Regions from separate parts of the Streptomyces sp. NPDC007088 genome, predicted to be linked through region 1. Evidence: riboswitches for the same ligand, from Rfam matches in the RefSeq annotation. Region 1 holds a riboswitch; each other region holds the start of a gene.
The links. Region 1 has a riboswitch for cobalamin ahead of metE (5-methyltetrahydropteroyltriglutamate--homocysteine S-methyltransferase). Riboswitches for the same ligand answer to the same signal wherever they lie in the genome.

Region 1 (4,204 bases):
GCCGGTCGGCGGCGCGCAGGGGCAGGGTCTCGCGCAGGGCGGGCTCGTCCACCTGGATGACCGGGGTCCCGGCCGCCTCCAGGTCGCCGACCTCGTCGCGCAGGGCGAGGGCGACCTGTCGGGCGGTGTCGCCGAGGGGCTGGTCGTCGCGGACGAAGGACCAGGCGAGCATCGTGACCGGGCCGGTGAGCATGCCCTTGACCGGCCGGTCGGTGAGGGACTGGGCGTACGTGGTCCAGCGCACCGTCATCGGCTCGGGGCGGGAGACGTCGCCGGCCAGGACCGGCGGGCGGACGTAGCGGGTGCCGTAGGACTGGACCCAGCCGTGCTGGGTGGCGAGGTAGCCGGTGAGCCGCTCGGCGAAGTACTGCACCATGTCGTTGCGTTCGGGTTCGCCGTGCACCAGCACGTCCAGCCCGGCCCTCTCCTGGAAGGAGACGACTTCCCGGATCTCGGACCGGATGCGGTCCTCGTAGCCGTCCGTGTCGATCCGTCCCGCGCGCAGGTCGGCGCGGGCGGTACGCAGCCCGGTGGTCTGCGGGAAGGAGCCGATGGTGGTGGTCGGCAGCAACGGCAGCTTGAGACGGGCGCGTTGAGCGGCTGCCCGCTCACCGTAGGGCTGCGAGCGACGGGTCTCGGACTCGGTGACGGCGCCGGTTCGGGCGCGTACGGCCGGGTCACGGGTGAGGGGCGAGTGCGCGCGGGAGGCGAGATCGGCCCGGTTGGCGGCGAGTTGTGCGGTGATCGCCTCCGTACCGCCCGCAAGCCCCCTGGCGAGGGTGACGATCTCGGCGGTCTTCTGCCGGGCGAAGGCGAGCCAGCGCAGGATCTGCGGTTCGATCTCCCGCTCGGCCGAGGTGTCGAGCGGGACGTGCAGCAGGGAGCAGGAGGCGGACACGTCGACCCGCCCGGCCAGGCCGAGCAGGGTGCCGAGCACGGCCAGCGACCCGCTCAGGTCGTTGACCCAGATGTTGCGCCCGTTGACGACACCGGCGACCAGGCGCTTGCCGGGCAGGCCGCCCACGGCGGCGAGCGCGTCGAGGTTGGCCGCCGCCGACTCGGTGAAGTCCAGGGCCAGTCCCTCCACCGGCGCCTTGGCCAGGACCGGGAGGGCCTCTCCGAGGCGGTCGAAGTAGGAGGCCACGAGCAGCTTGGGGCGGTCGGTGAGGGCGCCCAGTTCACGGTAGGCGCGTTCGGCGCCGTTCAGTTCCGCCGGGGTGCGGTCCTGCACGAGGGCGGGCTCGTCGAGCTGCACCCACTCGGCGCCCGCCGCCCGCAGGTCGGCGAGGATCTCGGCGTACACCGGGAGCAGCCGGTCGAGCAGGGTCAGCGGGTCGAAGCCGGACGGCGCCCCGGGCGCGGGCTTGGCGAGCAGCAGGTAGGTGACGGGGCCGACGAGGACCGGCCGGGCGTTCAGGCCGAGTTCCAGGGCCTCACGCAGCTCGGCGACCTGTCGGCCGGAGTCCGCGCTGAACACCGTGTCCGCGCCCAGCTCGGGAACGAGGTAGTGGTAGTTGGTGTCGAACCACTTCGTCATTTCGAGCGGTGCGAGGTCCGCGCTGCCGCGCGCCATCGCGAAGTAGCCGTCGAGCGGGTCGGCGGCCACCGCCGCACGGTGACGCTCGGGGATCGCGCCGACCATGACGCTGGTGTCCAGGACGTGGTCGTAGTACGAGAAGTCCCCGGTCGGTACCTCGTCGATCCCGGCCTCGGCCAGCTGCCGCCAGTGGGCGCGACGCAGCCGGGCGGCTGTCGAGTGGAGCGAGGCGGCGTCGACCCGGCCCTTCCAGTAGCCCTCGATCGCCTTCTTCAGTTCCCGGTTCTGGCCCTGACGGGGGTAGCCGTACACGGTGGACCGTGCTGCCGCGGCTGCGGACTTGGGGGTCACGGAGATCTCCTTCGCGAGACGAGTCCCTGAATCCCGGGGACGGCACGCGAGCGCGAAGGGGTGACGAACCGGGCGGTGTGCCTCACGTGCCGGGCACGCGCGACTCTCCGCCGGGTATGTACGCCGACCCGCCCACGAGGTCACCGGGATGTCCGCGCACGAGCCGGTCGTACGCGGGCAGTGGCAGGTCTTCGGACTCGCGGGCCCGTCCTCTCGGGGGAGGACACCTACTGGCCGTCGCTTCCCAGGTCCCGTACGCCGGGGCCCAGTGCGTATGACGGCGGTCGTTCCCGCTCACCGCTGCGGGGCAGTCCCGGATTCCCACCGGGTTCCCTCTTGCGACGCCTCCCGCCTGGCGGACGGGGCGAACCAGCTGCGCCGACCAGCCTACGGTGCGCCACGGCCGCGCGGAGCGCCACGTCCAGCATGCGGATGGTGCGGGTGGCGCACGTCGGCGTGGCGAACGCCGCCGGCAGGACACGCCCGGGGGAGGGCGCCGCCCGCGGGCACGGTCAGGAGGCGGCCGGCGGCGTCCGGTCGTCGGCCGCCGCCAGACGGGCGGTGAAGTCGTCCGCGAAGCGGGTCAGGAGGCGGCCGAAGGTCCTGCGGTCCTCCTCCTCCCAGTCGGCGACCGCCTCGGCGAACCAGCCGAACAGGGTGCTGACGTACCGGGCGGCTCCCGCGGCGCCGGAGTCGGTCGGCTCGATGAGGCTGGCCCGCCGGTCCAGCGGGTCGCCGACGCGCCGGACCAGATGCCTGCGCTCCAGCTCCTTCACCTGCCGGGTGATGTGCGGACCGGCCATCTCCATGCGCTGCGCGATCTCTCCCACGCGCAGGGGACGGTCGGCCATGTGCAGAGTGAGAAGGACCGACAGGGCCGGCCGGTCCAGCCTCAGGTCCACGGACTCCATCGCGCGCTCGGTGAGCCGGCCCCGGCTGAGGGCGTTGCTCAGCCGCATCAAACGGGGCATCACCTCCCGGCCCAGGGCCTCGTCCGCCGGCACGGTAGGGGCGTCGCCCTCGGGGAGGGGTGGTGGAGTGCTCATCCTCGCCTCACTTGCCTACCTAAAGTAGGTATCTATATGGTGGTGGAAGCGGCACGCCCGGGGGGGCGTCTCCGCCCAAAAAGGATACCTAAAGTACGCATCATTGAGCGTACCGAGCACGGCTGGGAGAGCGACCCCATGAATCACCACGCCCGAAGGACCGTCCTCATCTCCGGTGCCAGCATCGCCGGACCGGCTCTGGCTTACTGGCTCGACCACTACGGCTTCGAGGTCACCGTCGTGGAGAAAGCGCCGTACCTGCGGGCCGGCGGGTACCCCATCGACATTCGCGGGACGGCGATGGAGGTCGTCACCCGCATGGGCCTGCGTCCGCGGCTGGAACGGGCCCACGTGGACAGCAGGCGGATCTCCTTCCTCGATCAGGAGGGGGCGCTCCTCGCCGCCGTACGCCCGGAGGTGGTGACCGGCGGTGTAGAGGGGCGTGACCTGGAGGTGCGCCGCGGGGATCTCGCCGACCAGCTGTACGCACTCGTGCGCGACCGCGTCGAGTTCGTCTTCGGCGACTCCATCGACACCCTCACCGAGGGCCCCGGCCACGTCGAGGTGAGCTTCCGCGGCGGCGAGCGGCGCACCTTCGACCTCGTCGTCGGCGCCGACGGACTGCACTCGAACACCCGCGGTCTGGTCTTCGGGCCCGAGGAGCGGTTCCACCACTACCTCGGCCACTGCTTCGCCGGCTTCACCCTGCCCAACCACCTCGGACTCTCGCACGAGGGCCTCGCCTGGAACGCCCCCGGCAGGGCCGCCGTCCTCTACGCCACCGATCCGCAGGCCCCCGTGTACGGCTTCCTCAACTTCGCGCGGGACGAGGCGCCCTACAGCGCCTTCCGCGCTCCCGAGGCGCAACGCGACCTCGTGGCGGCGCAGTTCGAGGGGGACGGATGGGAGGTCCCCCGTCTGGTGGCCGCCATGCGCGCGGCTGACGACCTCTTCTTCGACGTCGTGAGCCAGATCCACCTGCCGTCCTGGCACCGGGGCCGAGTGGCCCTGGTCGGCGACGCCGCCTACGCCCCGTCCTTCATGTCCGGCCAGGGGTCGAGCCTCTCGCTGGTCGGCGCCTACGTCCTCGCCGGTGAACTGGCCACCCACACCGACCACGGCGCGGCCTTCACCGCCTACGAGCGGGTCATGCGCGAGTTCGTGACCAGGAACCAGGCGCTCGCCACTTCGGGAGGCGCGACCCTGGTGCCCCGCACCGCGCCGGAACTGGCCCGCCGCAACGAGGCGTTGCGGTCCGCACCCGGCCTCC
Region 2 (4,204 bases), on a different contig from region 1:
ATACGCCGCTGAGCGGGCAGGCGAGCGAGAGCCGTAGGAGCAGTCCAGGCTCCGGACACCGCAGACCCCTGAGAAGGGACGACAACCGTGGCACGACCCAGGATTCTCGTAGTGGGCGCCGGCTTCGCCGGAGTGGGATGCGTACGCCGTCTGGAGCGGCGTATTCCACCGGGCCGGGCGGACATCACCCTGGTCGCGCCCTTCTCGTACCAGCTGTACCTGCCGCTGCTGCCCCAGGTGGCCTCCGGGGTGCTCACCCCGCAGTCCGTCGCCGTCTCGCTGCGCCGCAGCCAGAAGCACCGCACCCGCATCATTCCCGGCGGCGCGATCGGCGTGGACACGCAGGCGAAGATCTGCATCGTGCAGAAGGTCAACGGCGAGATCGTGCACGAGCCGTACGACATCATCGTGCTCACCCCCGGCAGCATCACCCGCACCTTCGACATCCCCGGGCTCACCGAGAACGCCCGGGGCATGAAGACCCTCGCCGAGGCCGCGTACATCCGCGACCACGTCATCTCCCAGCTCGACCTCGCCGACGCGAGCACCGACGAGGAGGAACGCGCCTCCCGCCTGCAGTTCGTCGTCGTCGGCGGCGGCTACGCCGGGACCGAGACCGCCGCGTGCCTGCAGCGCCTGACGCACAACGCCGTCAAGCACTACCCGCGCCTGGACCCCTCGCTCATCAAGTGGCACCTCATCGACATCGCGCCCAAACTCATGCCGGAGCTGGGCGACGAACTCGGCAAGGCCGCGATGAAGGTGCTCGAACGGCGTGGGATCGACGTCTCCCTGGGCGTCTCGATCGCCGAGGCCGGACCGGAGAAGGTCACCTTCACCGACGGCCGCACCCTGCCCTGCCGCACCCTCATCTGGACGGCCGGGGTCGCCGCCAGCCCCCTCATGGCGACGCTCGACACGGAGACGGTGCGCGGCCGCGTCGCCGTCACCCCGGAGATGAACGTCCCCGGGCTCGACGGCGTCTTCGCCCTCGGTGACGCCGCGGCCGTGCCCGACCTCACCAAGGAGGAGGGCGCGATCTGCCCGCCCACCGCCCAGCACGCGATGCGCCAGGGACGCAAGGTCGCCGACAACGTCATCGCCAGCCTGCTGCACCAGCCGATGCGTCCCTACGTCCACAAGGACCTCGGGCTCGTCGTCGACCTCGGCGGCACCGACGCCGTCTCCCGGCCGCTCGGCGTCAACCTGCGGGGACTGCCCGCCGAGGCGGTGGCCAGGGGCTACCACTGGTCGGCGCTGCGTACCGGGCCCGCCAAGACCCGTGTCATGACGAACTGGCTGCTCAACGCGGTGGCGGGTGACGACTTCGTCCGGACCGGCTTCCTGTCGGAGAAGTCCGGGACCCTGCGCGAGTTCGAGCACACCGACGTGTACCTGACTCCGGAGCAGATCCGCGAGCACACCGCCGCCCTGCACGGCGTGCACTGAGCGCGGACCCGCCGAACACGGCGAAGGGGCGGGGGCGGGCGGTTCGGCACCGCCCGCCCCCGCCCCTTCGCGCGCTCAGACCAGCGCGGGAACGGACCGCGGCCGGCCCTCGGCGTCGATCGCGACGAAGGTGAGCCGTGCCGTCGCGACCTCCGTCACCGGGCCGGAGAAGTTCCACCGCTCGGCCGTCACCCGTACCGCGACGTCCATCGAGGTCCGCCCCGCGCGCTCCAGCGTGGCCTCGGCGCTCAGCAGATCGCCCGCGCGCACCGGCGCGAGAAAGGTCATCCGGTTCACGGACACGGTCACCGCCGGACCGTCCGCGTGCCGGCCGGCCGAGGCCGCCGCCGTGTCGTCGATCAGCTTCATCACGACACCTCCGTGGATGGTCCCGTACAGGTTGGTGTCGTGTTCGCTCATGATGTGCTTGAGCATCACCTGGGACTCAGCGGGGGTCTTGCTGTCCCGGACGGCGGCCGGGGGGTTTCCGGCGGACTGCACAGTCACGTCAACTCTCCTTCGCGAGCGGCGTTCTCGGACCCGGCACCGCGGGCGGGAGGACACCGGGTGCGGTGACCGGCACCGGGACGGACCCGGCCGCGACGGCAGCGGCCCGCACCCCGCGGCCGCCCTCGCGCGCACACCGGGTTCACCGCGGGCGCCCACGGCACCCACGGGCAGCGGCAGGTCTTCGGACTCGCGAGCACACACGCCGTACGCCCTTGTACGAGACGGGGCGGGCGGGCACCTACTGGCCGTCGCTTCCCGGGCCCGGTTAGGCCCAGTGCGTGGGACGGCGGTCGTTCTCGCTCACCGCTGCGGGGCAGTCCCGGACTCCCACCGGGTTCCCTCTTACGACGCACCCCGATCCTGAAGGAAAGGGGGCGAACCGACTGCTCGCCCAGCCTAACCCGCGTCACCCGTTTGATCGATCATCCGTGGTCCCCGGCGTACGTGAACTCGGCAACAGCGCGCCGGGCCGGCGCCCGCCCCCACCAGCGGCGCGTCCGCACGCCCACCCGTGGCGGGCGTGCGAGCACCACCACCCGTCGTCCGCCCGGGGCCCCCGCGCGCAGAAGACCTGCCGCGTGCGAGCATGAGGCCCTGTGGAGACCAGAGGGGAGCCGGCCCGGTCCGCCGGGGCGGACGACGCGGAGGGCTGGGGCGACCGGCCCGGGGACACCGCCCTGACCCTGCGGGTACCGGAGGCCGATTCCCTGGTGACGGCCGGGTTCCCCGCTCATGTCACGCTCCTGTACCCCTTCGTGCACGAGAGCCGGCTCGTACCGGGGGCCCGGCGCGAACTCGCCCGGCTGTGCCGGGCCCACCCCGCCTTCACCCTCCGATTCGCGCGGTTCGGCCGCTACCCGGGGGTGCTCTACCTGGAGCCGGAACCGCACGAGCCGGTCCTGGCCCTGCGCGCGGCGCTCCGGGAGCGCTGGCCCGAGGCGGTGCCTTACCGGGGGCTCTTCGGCCCCGGAGGGCTGCCCCCGCACCTCACCCTCGCCCACCACGAAAGGCCCGGAACGTACCCGTCGGCCTATGACGCTCTGGAGCGGCGCTACGCGGAGAAGCTGCCGCTGTGCACCCGCGTGGCCGTGGTCCACCTCATCGTGCGGCGCGAGGGGGCCTGGCAGGACGCGGACGTCCTCCCGCTGGGACCGTAGCCACGGGCCCGCCCGGAACCGGAAGGCGCCACCGCCCGCTCAGGGGTAGAGGTCGCGCCGATAGGTCGCCGGGTCCTCCAGCGCGTCGAGCAGCAGCGCCGCGAGATCCGCGTACGTCGTGCGCGGGGCGGGGGAGCGGTGCGGGGTGAAAGGCGCGCGGCGACGGCCGTGCGCGGGTCCCTCGACGAGGACGACCGGCCGCACGATCGTCCACTCCAGGCCGCTCGCCGCGATGACGGCGTCCTGGTCCTCCCGCTGCCGGATGACGGGCCGCGCCGTCGCCCGGTACAGCGCGGACACCGTGCGGTTGAGCGGCCCCGCCGTATGCCGTCCGTAGGCCGCCTCCGAGACCACCAGAAGCCTGGGCACCCGCAGCCGGCGCATCACGTCGACGACGGTGCGGGTGCCGCGGGAGTACAGCGGGACGTCGCGCCGTCCGCCGCGCAGCGCGTACGCCACCACCGCGGCCCCGGCCCCGTCGAGGGCGTCGGCGACCTCGTCCTCGTCGAAGGGGCCGCCGGTCACCACCCGGTCGGCCGGGGCCTTCGCGAGCCGGGCCGGATCGCGCACGACCGCCGTCGTGGTGTGCCCGGCCCGCGCGGCCGCGTACAGAAAGGCCCGCCCGGCTCTCCCGGACGCGCCGAAGACGGTGATCCTCATCCGTGCGCCCCCGCGCCCCGGCCGGGACCGTTCATGGCATCGCGCCTTCCTGGGAGTAGGACCGACACTCCGACGCTGGGCCCCCGCGCTCTCCCGCGCAACTCGCGTGACCCGTCCGCCGCCCGCCCCCGTGATCCAGGGGGAGTCAGTGCGGGGCACCCGGCCCGTGCGGGGCGCGCCATTCGACGTGGTCCAGCGCGGGCAGCTCCTCCTCGCGCACCGGTTCGCTGCGCCGGCCACCGCTCTTGAAGAAGTCGGCGAGGACGAGGGTCGCCGCCCCCACGGTCACCGCGTCCGGCCCGAGCAGCCCCATGCCGATGGTGACCTTCCCGGCCGGGTGGCGCAGCGAGAAGCTGTCGGCGTAGCGGCGCAGGGACTCCAGGATGTGCGGGCCCAGCTGAAGCCCCGCCCAGCCGCCGATGAGGACC
Region 3 (4,204 bases), on a different contig from region 1:
GCGCACGGCACCAACGACGCGCAGAAGACCATGGGCATCATCACGCTGGCCCTCGTGACCGGCGACGTGCTCAAGCCCGGCTCGAACCCGCCGCTGTGGGTCATCCTCTCGGCGGGCTGCGCGATCGCGCTCGGTACGTACCTGGGCGGCTGGCGCATCATCCGCACGATGGGCACCGGGCTCACCGACCTGGCGCCGCCCCAGGGCTTCGCCTCGCAGACCGGAGCGGCGACCGTCATCCTCGCCTCCTCGCACCTCGGCTTCTCCCTCTCGACGACGCAGGCGTGCTCGGGTTCCGTGATGGGCGCGGGGCTCGGCCGCAAGGGCGGCCAGGTCCGCTGGTCGACCGCGAGCCGGATGGCCGTCGCCTGGGTGCTGACCCTGCCCGCCGCCGCCGTCGTCGGCGCCGGCGCGGAGTTCCTGACCCGGCAGGGCGCCTGGGGCGTCTCGCTCACCGCGGCCCTGCTGATCGCGGCGGGCGGCTACATCTGGCTGCTGTCGCGCCGCAAGCCGGTCAGCCACCACGACGTGGGCGCGAAAGCCCCCGCCGCCGAACCCTCCGGGGTGGTCACCCAGGCCGTGGCGGCCGTGACCCCGCCACCGGCAGGCGTCCTGAGCGTCCCGGTGCAGCCGACGGCGGCCGAGGCCCCCGACACCCTGACCGCGACCATCGACGCCCCCGCCCCCCGGGCCGACCGCCCCACCGAGCGCGCCGGATCGGGCGCGGCCTGAGCCCGCTGCGGCCAACCGGCCAGAAAGGACCTCGCAGATGCATATCGACTGGGCGGCGCTCGGCTCCGTCTTCGGCGTGAGCCTCGGCATCACCGTGGCGCTGGTGGGCGCGTTCGCGCTCGGTATCGCCGGCCTCTCGCGCGCCTCGCGGACCCGGCGCGCGCAGGCCGCGGGTACGGCCCCCGCGGCGGCGGTGCCCGCCGGCGGGGCGGGCGGCGGCACGCCGGCCCTCCTGCGTACCGGGGCCTACGCGTGCTTCGCGCTGTGCCTGGCGGCCGTCGGGTACGGGATCTACGTCATCGTCGCCTGAGTCCGCGACGCGGCGCCCGCGGCGTCGCGCGCGGGCGGGAGACGCGTGAGGGGCGGGCGGCCGTGCGGGCCGTCCGCCCCTCGCCGTACCCGGCGCTCCGCCGTACCCCGACCCGTACCCGCCCGGCCCGCTGCCGTTTCGCTGCGGCCCAGGTCGGAGGCGGTGTGGGTCTCGGCACATGTCCGTTATGGCGTCAAGTGGGAGTTGACGGGCGTTCTCCGCGCGTGGTGGACTGCCGGGGCCCATTCGGCAGCAGCAGAGGAAGCCCGGTGCGAGTCCGGCGCGGTCCCGCCACTGTGAGCGGAGAGCAGGTCTCTCCGTGAGTCAGGAACTCTCGCTGCCGGACTCCTTCGAACCAGGGCGCGGACCCTGAGTGAGGACACCCGCATGTCCGGCAGCCGCCGTCCCGCTCCGCCCGGAGCCTTCCGCCTCCCGTCCGTCGCACGAGGTGTGACGGCGGACTGACGCCATGCGTGCCGAACGTGTTCTCACGGCCGGCGCCACCGCCGGTCTGCTCGGCGACCTGCTCCTCGGTGATCCCCGGCGCGGCCATCCGGTCGCGCTGTTCGGGCGCGCGGCCTCGGCCGCCGAGCGGGTCCTGTGGCGTGACCACCGGGGCGCCGGAGCCCTCCACACCGCGCTGTGCGCCGGGGGCGCGACCGCCCTCGGGGCGCTCGCCGCGCGGTGGGCGCGCCGCTCCCCCGCCGCCTCCCTCGCCCTGACCGCCGCCGCCACCTGGACGGTCGTGGGCGGCACCTCGCTGGGCCGGGAGGCCCGTGCGATCGGCGCCGCCCTCGCGGCCGGAGAGGTGGAGACGGCGCGGGCGCGCCTGCCCCACCTGTGCGGACGCGATCCGCAGTCCCTGGACGCGGACGGGATCGCGCGCGCCGTCGTGGAGTCCGTCGCCGAGAACACCTCCGACGCCGTGGTCGGCGCCCTCGTGTGGGGTGCGGCGGCCGGGGTGCCGGGGCTGCTGGGCTTCCGCGCGGTCAACACGCTGGACGCGATGGTGGGTCACCGCTCGCCGCGCCACCGGCGTTTCGGCTGGTCGGCGGCGCGTCTCGACGACGTCCTCGGCTGGCCGGGGGCCCGGCTGACGGCGGGCTGGGCGATCGTGTCGGGGGGCCGGCCGCGCGCCGCGCTCACCGCCGTACGGGAGGACGCGCACCGCCATCCGAGCCCCAACGCGGGCCGGGTGGAGGCCGCGTTCGCGGGGGCGCTCGGGGTGCGGCTGGGCGGGACCCTCGCGTACGGCGGCCGGGTCGAGCACCGGCCGGTGCTGAACGGGAGGGGGCGGCCGGTCGCTGTCGCCGACATCGAACGCGCCGTGCGGCTGTCGCGGCGGGTGGCCTGGCTGTCCCTGGCGGCCTGCGCGGGGGCCCGGACCGGCTGGGCGGCGCTGCGGCGCGGGAGGTCCCTGTGAGGGGCGGCGGACTGCTGGTCGCGGGGACCACCTCGGACGCGGGCAAGAGCGTCGTGACCGCCGGGATCTGCCGGTGGCTGGTACGCCAGGGCGTGCGGGTCGCGCCGTTCAAGGGACAGAACATGTCCCTCAACTCGTACGTGACGCGGGAGGGCGCGGAGATCGGCCGGGCGCAGGCCATGCAGGCGCAGGCCGCCCGGATCGAGCCGAGCGCGCTCATGAACCCGGTGCTGCTCAAACCGGGCGGCGACCGCACGAGCCAGGTCGTGCTGCTGGGCCGGCCGGTCGGCGAGCTGAGCGCGCGGGCGTACCACGGGGGACGCCAGGAGACGCTGCTCGGCACGGTCGTGGACTGTCTGGAGCAGTTGCGCTCGCGCTACGACGCGGTGATCTGCGAGGGCGCGGGCAGCCCGGCGGAGATCAACCTGCGCCGCACCGATCTGGTCAACATGGGGGTCGCGCGCGCCGCGCGGCTGCCGGTCCTGGTCGTGGGCGACATCGACCGGGGCGGGGTGTTCGCCTCGTTCTTCGGGACGACGGCGCTGCTGGACCCCGGGGACCAGGAGCTGATCGCGGGCTACCTCGTCAACAAGTTCCGGGGCGACGTCTCGCTCCTGGAGCCGGGCCTCGTGATGCTGGAGCAGCTGACCGGGCGCCGCACCTTCGGCGTCCTGCCCTTCCGGCACGGCCTGGGCATCGACGAGGAGGACGGGCTCGCGGTGTCGCTGCGCGGGGCGGTGCGCGAGTCGGCGGTGAGCGAGCCGTACGGCGAGGACGTGCTGCGGGTCGCGGTGTGCGCGGTGCCGCTCATGTCGAACTTCACGGACGTCGACGCGCTCGCGGCCGAACCGGGCGTCGTCGTGCGTTTCGTGGACCGTCCGCAGGAGCTGGCCGACGCCGATCTCGTGGTCGTCCCCGGTACCCGCGGCACGGTCGGCGCGCTGCGCTGGCTGCGCGAGCGGGGCCTCGCGGCGGAGCTGTCCCGGCGGGCCGCCGCCGGCCGTCCGGTGCTCGGCATCTGCGGCGGGTTCCAGTTGCTCGGTGAGGTGATCGAGGACGAGGTGGAGTCGCGGGCCGGCACCGTCGAGGGGCTCGGGCTGCTGCCGGTGCGGGTGCGTTTCGCCCGCGAGAAGACCCTCGCGCGGCCCTCGGGCAGCGCGCTCGGCGAGCGGGTCGAGGGCTACGAGATCCACCACGGCGTGGCCGAGGTGAGGGGCGGCGAACCCTTCCTCGACGGCTGCCGGGCCGGCTGCGTGTGGGGCACGCACTGGCACGGTTCGCTGGAGAGCGACGGCTTCCGGCGCGCCTTCCTGCGTCAGACGGCGCGGGCGGCGGGGCGGCGTTTCGTGCCCGCGCCGGACACCTCCTTCGGCCGGTTGCGCGAGGAGCAGCTCGATCTGCTGGGCGACCTGATCGAGGAGCACGCCGACACGGACGCGCTGCTGCGGCTGATCGAGGGGGGCGCGCCCCCGGGGCTGCCCTTCGTCCCGCCGGGAGCGCCCGCGCCGCCCGGGGCGCGCGGGTGAGCGGCGCCCGGGGAACCTCCACGAACACAGCCGCCCGTTCACGTACACGACAAGGGAGTTGAGGACGCCGTGCCCACTGTGCTGCTGTTGTCCACCGCCGACACGGATCTGCTCGCCGCGCGGGCCTGCGGGGCGTCCTACCGGATCGGCAACCCCTCGCGGGTCGACCCGGCCGAGGAGCTGCCCGCGCTGCTCGCGGGCGCGGACCTCGCG
Region 4 (4,204 bases), on a different contig from region 1:
GGCCCGGCTCAAGCGCCCGGACTGAGGTCCGGCGGGTCCCCCTCGCCGCCCGCCCCGCCCTCTCCCGTCACGGGCGCCCCCGCCGGCGCCCCCGGCGCGGCGTCCGTTATGCGGTACGGGGGTTTCACAACGCCTTTACGTCGCCTAGATTTCGCCCGTCGCGCCCTGATCGACGGGGGCGACCCGGCGCACAGCGGAGTGCGCGCGGGCGACGGAGGGGACGGAGCAGGACATGGCGCGGGAAGTGGAGACAAAGCCGAACCCGGGGGGAGGTGGCGTGCGGCAGCCCGTCGTGACCCCGCTGAGAGTCGTGGTCGGACTGTGCCTGCTCGCGCCGTTCGTGGCGATGTTGTGGGTGGGTTCGTACGCGAGGATCGACCCGGCCTTCATCGGCATCCCCTTCTTCTACTGGTACCAGATGCTCTGGGTGTTCGTCTCCAGCGCGCTGACCCTGCTGGCCTACAAACTCTGGCAGCACGACCAGCGCACCCGGCGTGCCGCTCGCGGAGGTGAGCCCCGATGAAGGACGGCGTCAACGGGGTCGCTCTGACGATCTTCATCCTCTTCTTCGTCGCGGTCACCGTCATGGGCTTCATGGCGGCGCGCTGGCGGCGGGCCAGTACCGAGAGCCTCGACGAATGGGGCCTGGGCGGCCGGTCCTTCGGGACCTGGGTGACATGGTTCCTGCTCGGCGGCGACCTCTACACCGCGTACACCTTCGTCGCGGTGCCCGCGGCGATCTACGCGGGCGGGGCGGCCGGCTTCTACGCCGTGCCGTACACCATCCTGGTCTATCCGCTGATCTTCACCTTCCTGCCGCGGCTGTGGTCGGTCTCGCACCGCCACGGCTACGTCACCACCTCCGACTTCGTGCGCGGGCGCTTCGGCTCGAAGGGGCTCTCGCTCGCGGTGGCGCTGACCGGCATCCTCGCCACGATGCCGTACATCGCCCTGCAACTCGTCGGCATCCAGGCGGTCCTGGACGTCATGGGCGTGGGCGGCGGGGAGGACACGAACTGGTTTGTCAAGGACCTGCCACTTTTGATCGCTTTCGCCGTTCTCGCGGCGTACACGTACTCCTCGGGGCTGCGGGCGCCCGCGCTGATCGCCTTCGTCAAGGACGGGCTGATCTACCTCGTGATCGCGGTCGCGATCATCTACATCCCGGTCAAGCTCGGCGGTTTCGACGACGTCTTCGCGAAGGCCGGCGACGCGCTCTCCCAGAAGAACCCGGCGACCGGACAGCCCAAGGGCGCGCTCTTCCCCGGGGAGAAGGGGCAGTGGGGGTACGCGACCCTGGCGCTCGGCTCGGCGCTAGCGCTGTTCATGTACCCGCACTCGATCACCGCGACGCTCTCCAGCAGCAAGCGGAACGTGATCCGGCGCAACACGACGATCCTGCCGCTGTACTCGCTCATGCTGGGGCTGCTCGCCCTGCTGGGCTTCATGGCGATCGCGGCGGGCGTGAAGGTCGACAACGGGCAGCTCGCCATCCCGCAGCTGTTCGAGGACATGTTCCCGGACTGGTTCACCGGGGTCGCCTTCGCGGCCATCGGAATCGGGGCGCTGGTGCCCGCGGCCATCATGTCGATCGCGGCCGCGAACCTGTTCACCCGCAACATCTACAAGGACTTCCTGAAGCCGGACGCGACCCCGGCCCAGGAGGCCAAGGTCTCCAAGCTGGTCTCGCTGCTGGTCAAGGTGGGCGCGCTGATCTTCGTCCTCGGTATGGACAAGACGGTGGCGATCAACTTCCAGCTGCTGGGCGGCATCTGGATTCTGCAGACCCTGCCCTCGCTCGTGGGCGGCCTGTTCACCCGCTGGTTCCACCGCTGGGCGCTGCTCACGGGCTGGGCGGTCGGCATGGCCTACGGGACGTGGGCGGCCTGGACCGTGGCCAGCCCCACCCAGGACCACTTCGGGGGCTCCTCGAAGGAGATTCCCGGGCTCGGAGAGATCGGCTACATCGGCATGACGGCCATCGTGCTGAATCTGGTCGTCACGCTGGTCCTCACGGTCGTCCTGCGGGCCCTGAAGGCCCCTGACGGCGTCGACGAGACGGTTCCCTCGGACTACGTCGTGGACGCGGGCGACCCGGGCGTGCGGGAGGAGCTGCCGCCCGCGACGGCGGGAGCCCCGGCCGGTCACTGACGCCCCGGCACAGGGATCCGGAGGGCCTCACGGACGGGCCCGGAGGAGGGGCGCGGGCTTCCTCCTCCGGGCCCGTCCGGTGTCCGCGCGGGCCGCCGGGCCCGGCCCCGCACCTCCCGCGATCCGAGTTTTCGCGGACGGGGACGGGGGCCGCTTGTGGAGCCCGCACACCGCGCGGCGGCCTCGGGTCGGGCCGCTGCGCGGGCCGGGGAACGCCCCCTTGTCGGCACTCCACAAGGCTTGGCCGGTACGTGACCTTCGCCCGCCTCGACACAACATCTGGGGTCTCCCTCAGCCCACCCACCCCACATGTATGCTCAGTCTCGCTGTCGTCGCAGGGGAATCCGGTGCGAATCCGGAACTGTCCCGCAACGGTGTGTGGTGCGCCTTTTGCACGCCCGAGTCCGAGGTCCTGCCGACAGCGCGCCAAGGACCGACCGGCCCTGGCGCCCAGACGTCCGGGCCTCGCGGAGTGGGCCGGTGGATGTGTCGCCCCGCCCTGCCCCGGGCCCGTGCGCCGCTCCCCGCTGCCTCCCGCCGGCCCACAGCCGAGCGAGGGAGAGCCACACAGTGACCATCGCGCCAGCAGATCCCGCTTCAGCGGTCACGGCCGAACAGGATCTTCCGGGAACCGCCCTGTTGCGGACCCTGACGAATCTCACCGCCGATCTCCCCGACACCGACCCCGGCCGGGTCGCCGCCGCCGCCCTGCGCGGCCGCAGCGCCCACGCCGACGAGGCGGAGCTGCGCGAACTGGCGACCGAGGCCGCCGCCGGTCTCATCTCGGAGGACCCCGCCTACTCGCGGCTCGCCGCCCGGCTGCTGACCCTCGGCATCACCGAGGAGGCCCGCAGCCAGGGCGCGCACACCTATGCCGAGTCGGTCGCCGTCGGCCACCGCGAGGGCCTGATCGGTGACAGCACGGCCCGCTTCTGCGCACTGCACGCCGAGCGGCTCGACGCGCTGATCGACCTGGAGGGCGACGACCGCTTCGGCTACTTCGGCCTGCGCACCCTCTACAGCCGCTACCTGCTGCGCCACCCGATCACCCGCAAGGTGATCGAGACTCCGCAGTTCTTCATGCTGCGCGTGGCCTCGGGCCTGGCGGCGGACGAGTCGGCGGCCGCGGTGGACGAGGTGGCCTCGCTGTACCGGCTGATGAGCCGCCTCGACTACCTGCCCTCCTCCCCCACGCTGTTCAACTCCGGTACGCAGCACCCGCAGATGTCCTCGTGCTACCTGCTGGACTCGCCGAAGGACGAGCTGGACTCGATCTACGAGCGCTACCTCCAGGTGGCCCGGCTGTCCAAGCACGCGGGTGGGATCGGCATCGCGTACTCCCGTATCCGCGGCCGCGGTTCGCTGATCCGGGGCACCAACGGCCACTCGAACGGCATCGTGCCCTTCCTGAAGACGCTGGACTCCTCGGTCGCGGCGGTCAACCAGGGCGGCCGGCGCAAGGGCGCCGCGGCGGTGTACCTGGAGACCTGGCACTCCGACATCGAGGAGTTCCTGGAGCTGCGCGACAACACGGGCGAGGACCAGCGCCGCACCCACCACCTCAACCTCGCGCACTGGGTCCCGGACGAGTTCATGCGCCGGGTCGCCGAGGACTCCGAGTGGTCGCTGTTCTCCCCGGCCGACGTCCCCGGGCTGACCGACCTGTGGGGCGAGGAGTTCGAGACCGCGTACCGCGAGGCGGAGGCGGCCGGGCTGGCGCGCAGGACGCTGCCGGCCCGCGAGCTGTACGGGCGCATGATGCGCACCCTCGCGCAGACCGGCCAGGGCTGGATCACCTTCAAGGACCACTCCAACCGCACCGCGAACCAGACCGCCGAGCCCGGTCACACCGTGCACTCCTCGAACCTGTGCACGGAGATCATCGAGGTCACCGACGACGGCGAGACGGCCGTGTGCAACCTGGGTTCGGTGAACCTGGGCGCCTTCGTCGAGAACGGGGACATCGACTGGGAGCGGCTGGACGAGACCGTCCGCACCGCCGTGACCTTCCTCGACCGGGTCGTGGACATCAACTTCTACCCGACCGACCAGG

Region 2: it holds a riboswitch for cobalamin, as region 1 does, so the genes downstream of both, ACFYMP_RS30645 (acyl-CoA thioesterase) here and metE (5-methyltetrahydropteroyltriglutamate--homocysteine S-methyltransferase) in region 1, are expected to answer to the same signal.
Region 3: it holds a riboswitch for cobalamin, as region 1 does, so the genes downstream of both, ACFYMP_RS00265 (cobalamin biosynthesis protein) here and metE (5-methyltetrahydropteroyltriglutamate--homocysteine S-methyltransferase) in region 1, are expected to answer to the same signal.
Region 4: it holds a riboswitch for cobalamin, as region 1 does, so the genes downstream of both, ACFYMP_RS04250 (ribonucleoside-diphosphate reductase subunit alpha) here and metE (5-methyltetrahydropteroyltriglutamate--homocysteine S-methyltransferase) in region 1, are expected to answer to the same signal.

The regions. Positions count from the first base shown of each region.
Region 1 covers NZ_JBIAFO010000004.1:135,093-139,296, forward strand. Annotated here, with positions in the region: gene metE (5-methyltetrahydropteroyltriglutamate--homocysteine S-methyltransferase) at 1-1,888, opposite strand, end outside; cobalamin riboswitch at 2,074-2,226, opposite strand; gene ACFYMP_RS08545 (MarR family winged helix-turn-helix transcriptional regulator) at 2,401-2,934, opposite strand; gene ACFYMP_RS08550 (FAD-dependent monooxygenase) at 3,073-4,204, shown strand, end outside.
Region 2 covers NZ_JBIAFO010000033.1:5,966-10,169, reverse strand. Annotated here, with positions in the region: gene ACFYMP_RS30650 (NAD(P)/FAD-dependent oxidoreductase) at 88-1,449, shown strand; gene ACFYMP_RS30645 (acyl-CoA thioesterase) at 1,525-1,956, opposite strand; cobalamin riboswitch at 2,114-2,358, opposite strand; gene ACFYMP_RS30640 (2'-5' RNA ligase family protein) at 2,556-3,116, shown strand; gene ACFYMP_RS30635 (NAD(P)-dependent oxidoreductase) at 3,156-3,776, opposite strand; gene ACFYMP_RS30630 (ROK family protein) at 3,922-4,204, opposite strand, start outside.
Region 3 covers NZ_JBIAFO010000001.1:51,130-55,333, forward strand. Annotated here, with positions in the region: gene ACFYMP_RS00255 (anion permease) at 1-732, shown strand, start outside; gene ACFYMP_RS00260 (hypothetical protein) at 770-1,042, shown strand; cobalamin riboswitch at 1,253-1,397, shown strand; gene ACFYMP_RS00265 (cobalamin biosynthesis protein) at 1,512-2,465, shown strand; gene ACFYMP_RS00270 (cobyric acid synthase) at 2,462-3,991, shown strand; gene cobN (cobaltochelatase subunit CobN) at 4,061-4,204, shown strand, end outside.
Region 4 covers NZ_JBIAFO010000002.1:258,142-262,345, reverse strand. Annotated here, with positions in the region: gene ACFYMP_RS04265 (GntR family transcriptional regulator) at 1-25, shown strand, start outside; gene ACFYMP_RS04260 (DUF3311 domain-containing protein) at 233-523, shown strand; gene mctP (monocarboxylate uptake permease MctP) at 520-2,151, shown strand; cobalamin riboswitch at 2,453-2,586, shown strand; gene ACFYMP_RS04250 (ribonucleoside-diphosphate reductase subunit alpha) at 2,722-4,204, shown strand, end outside.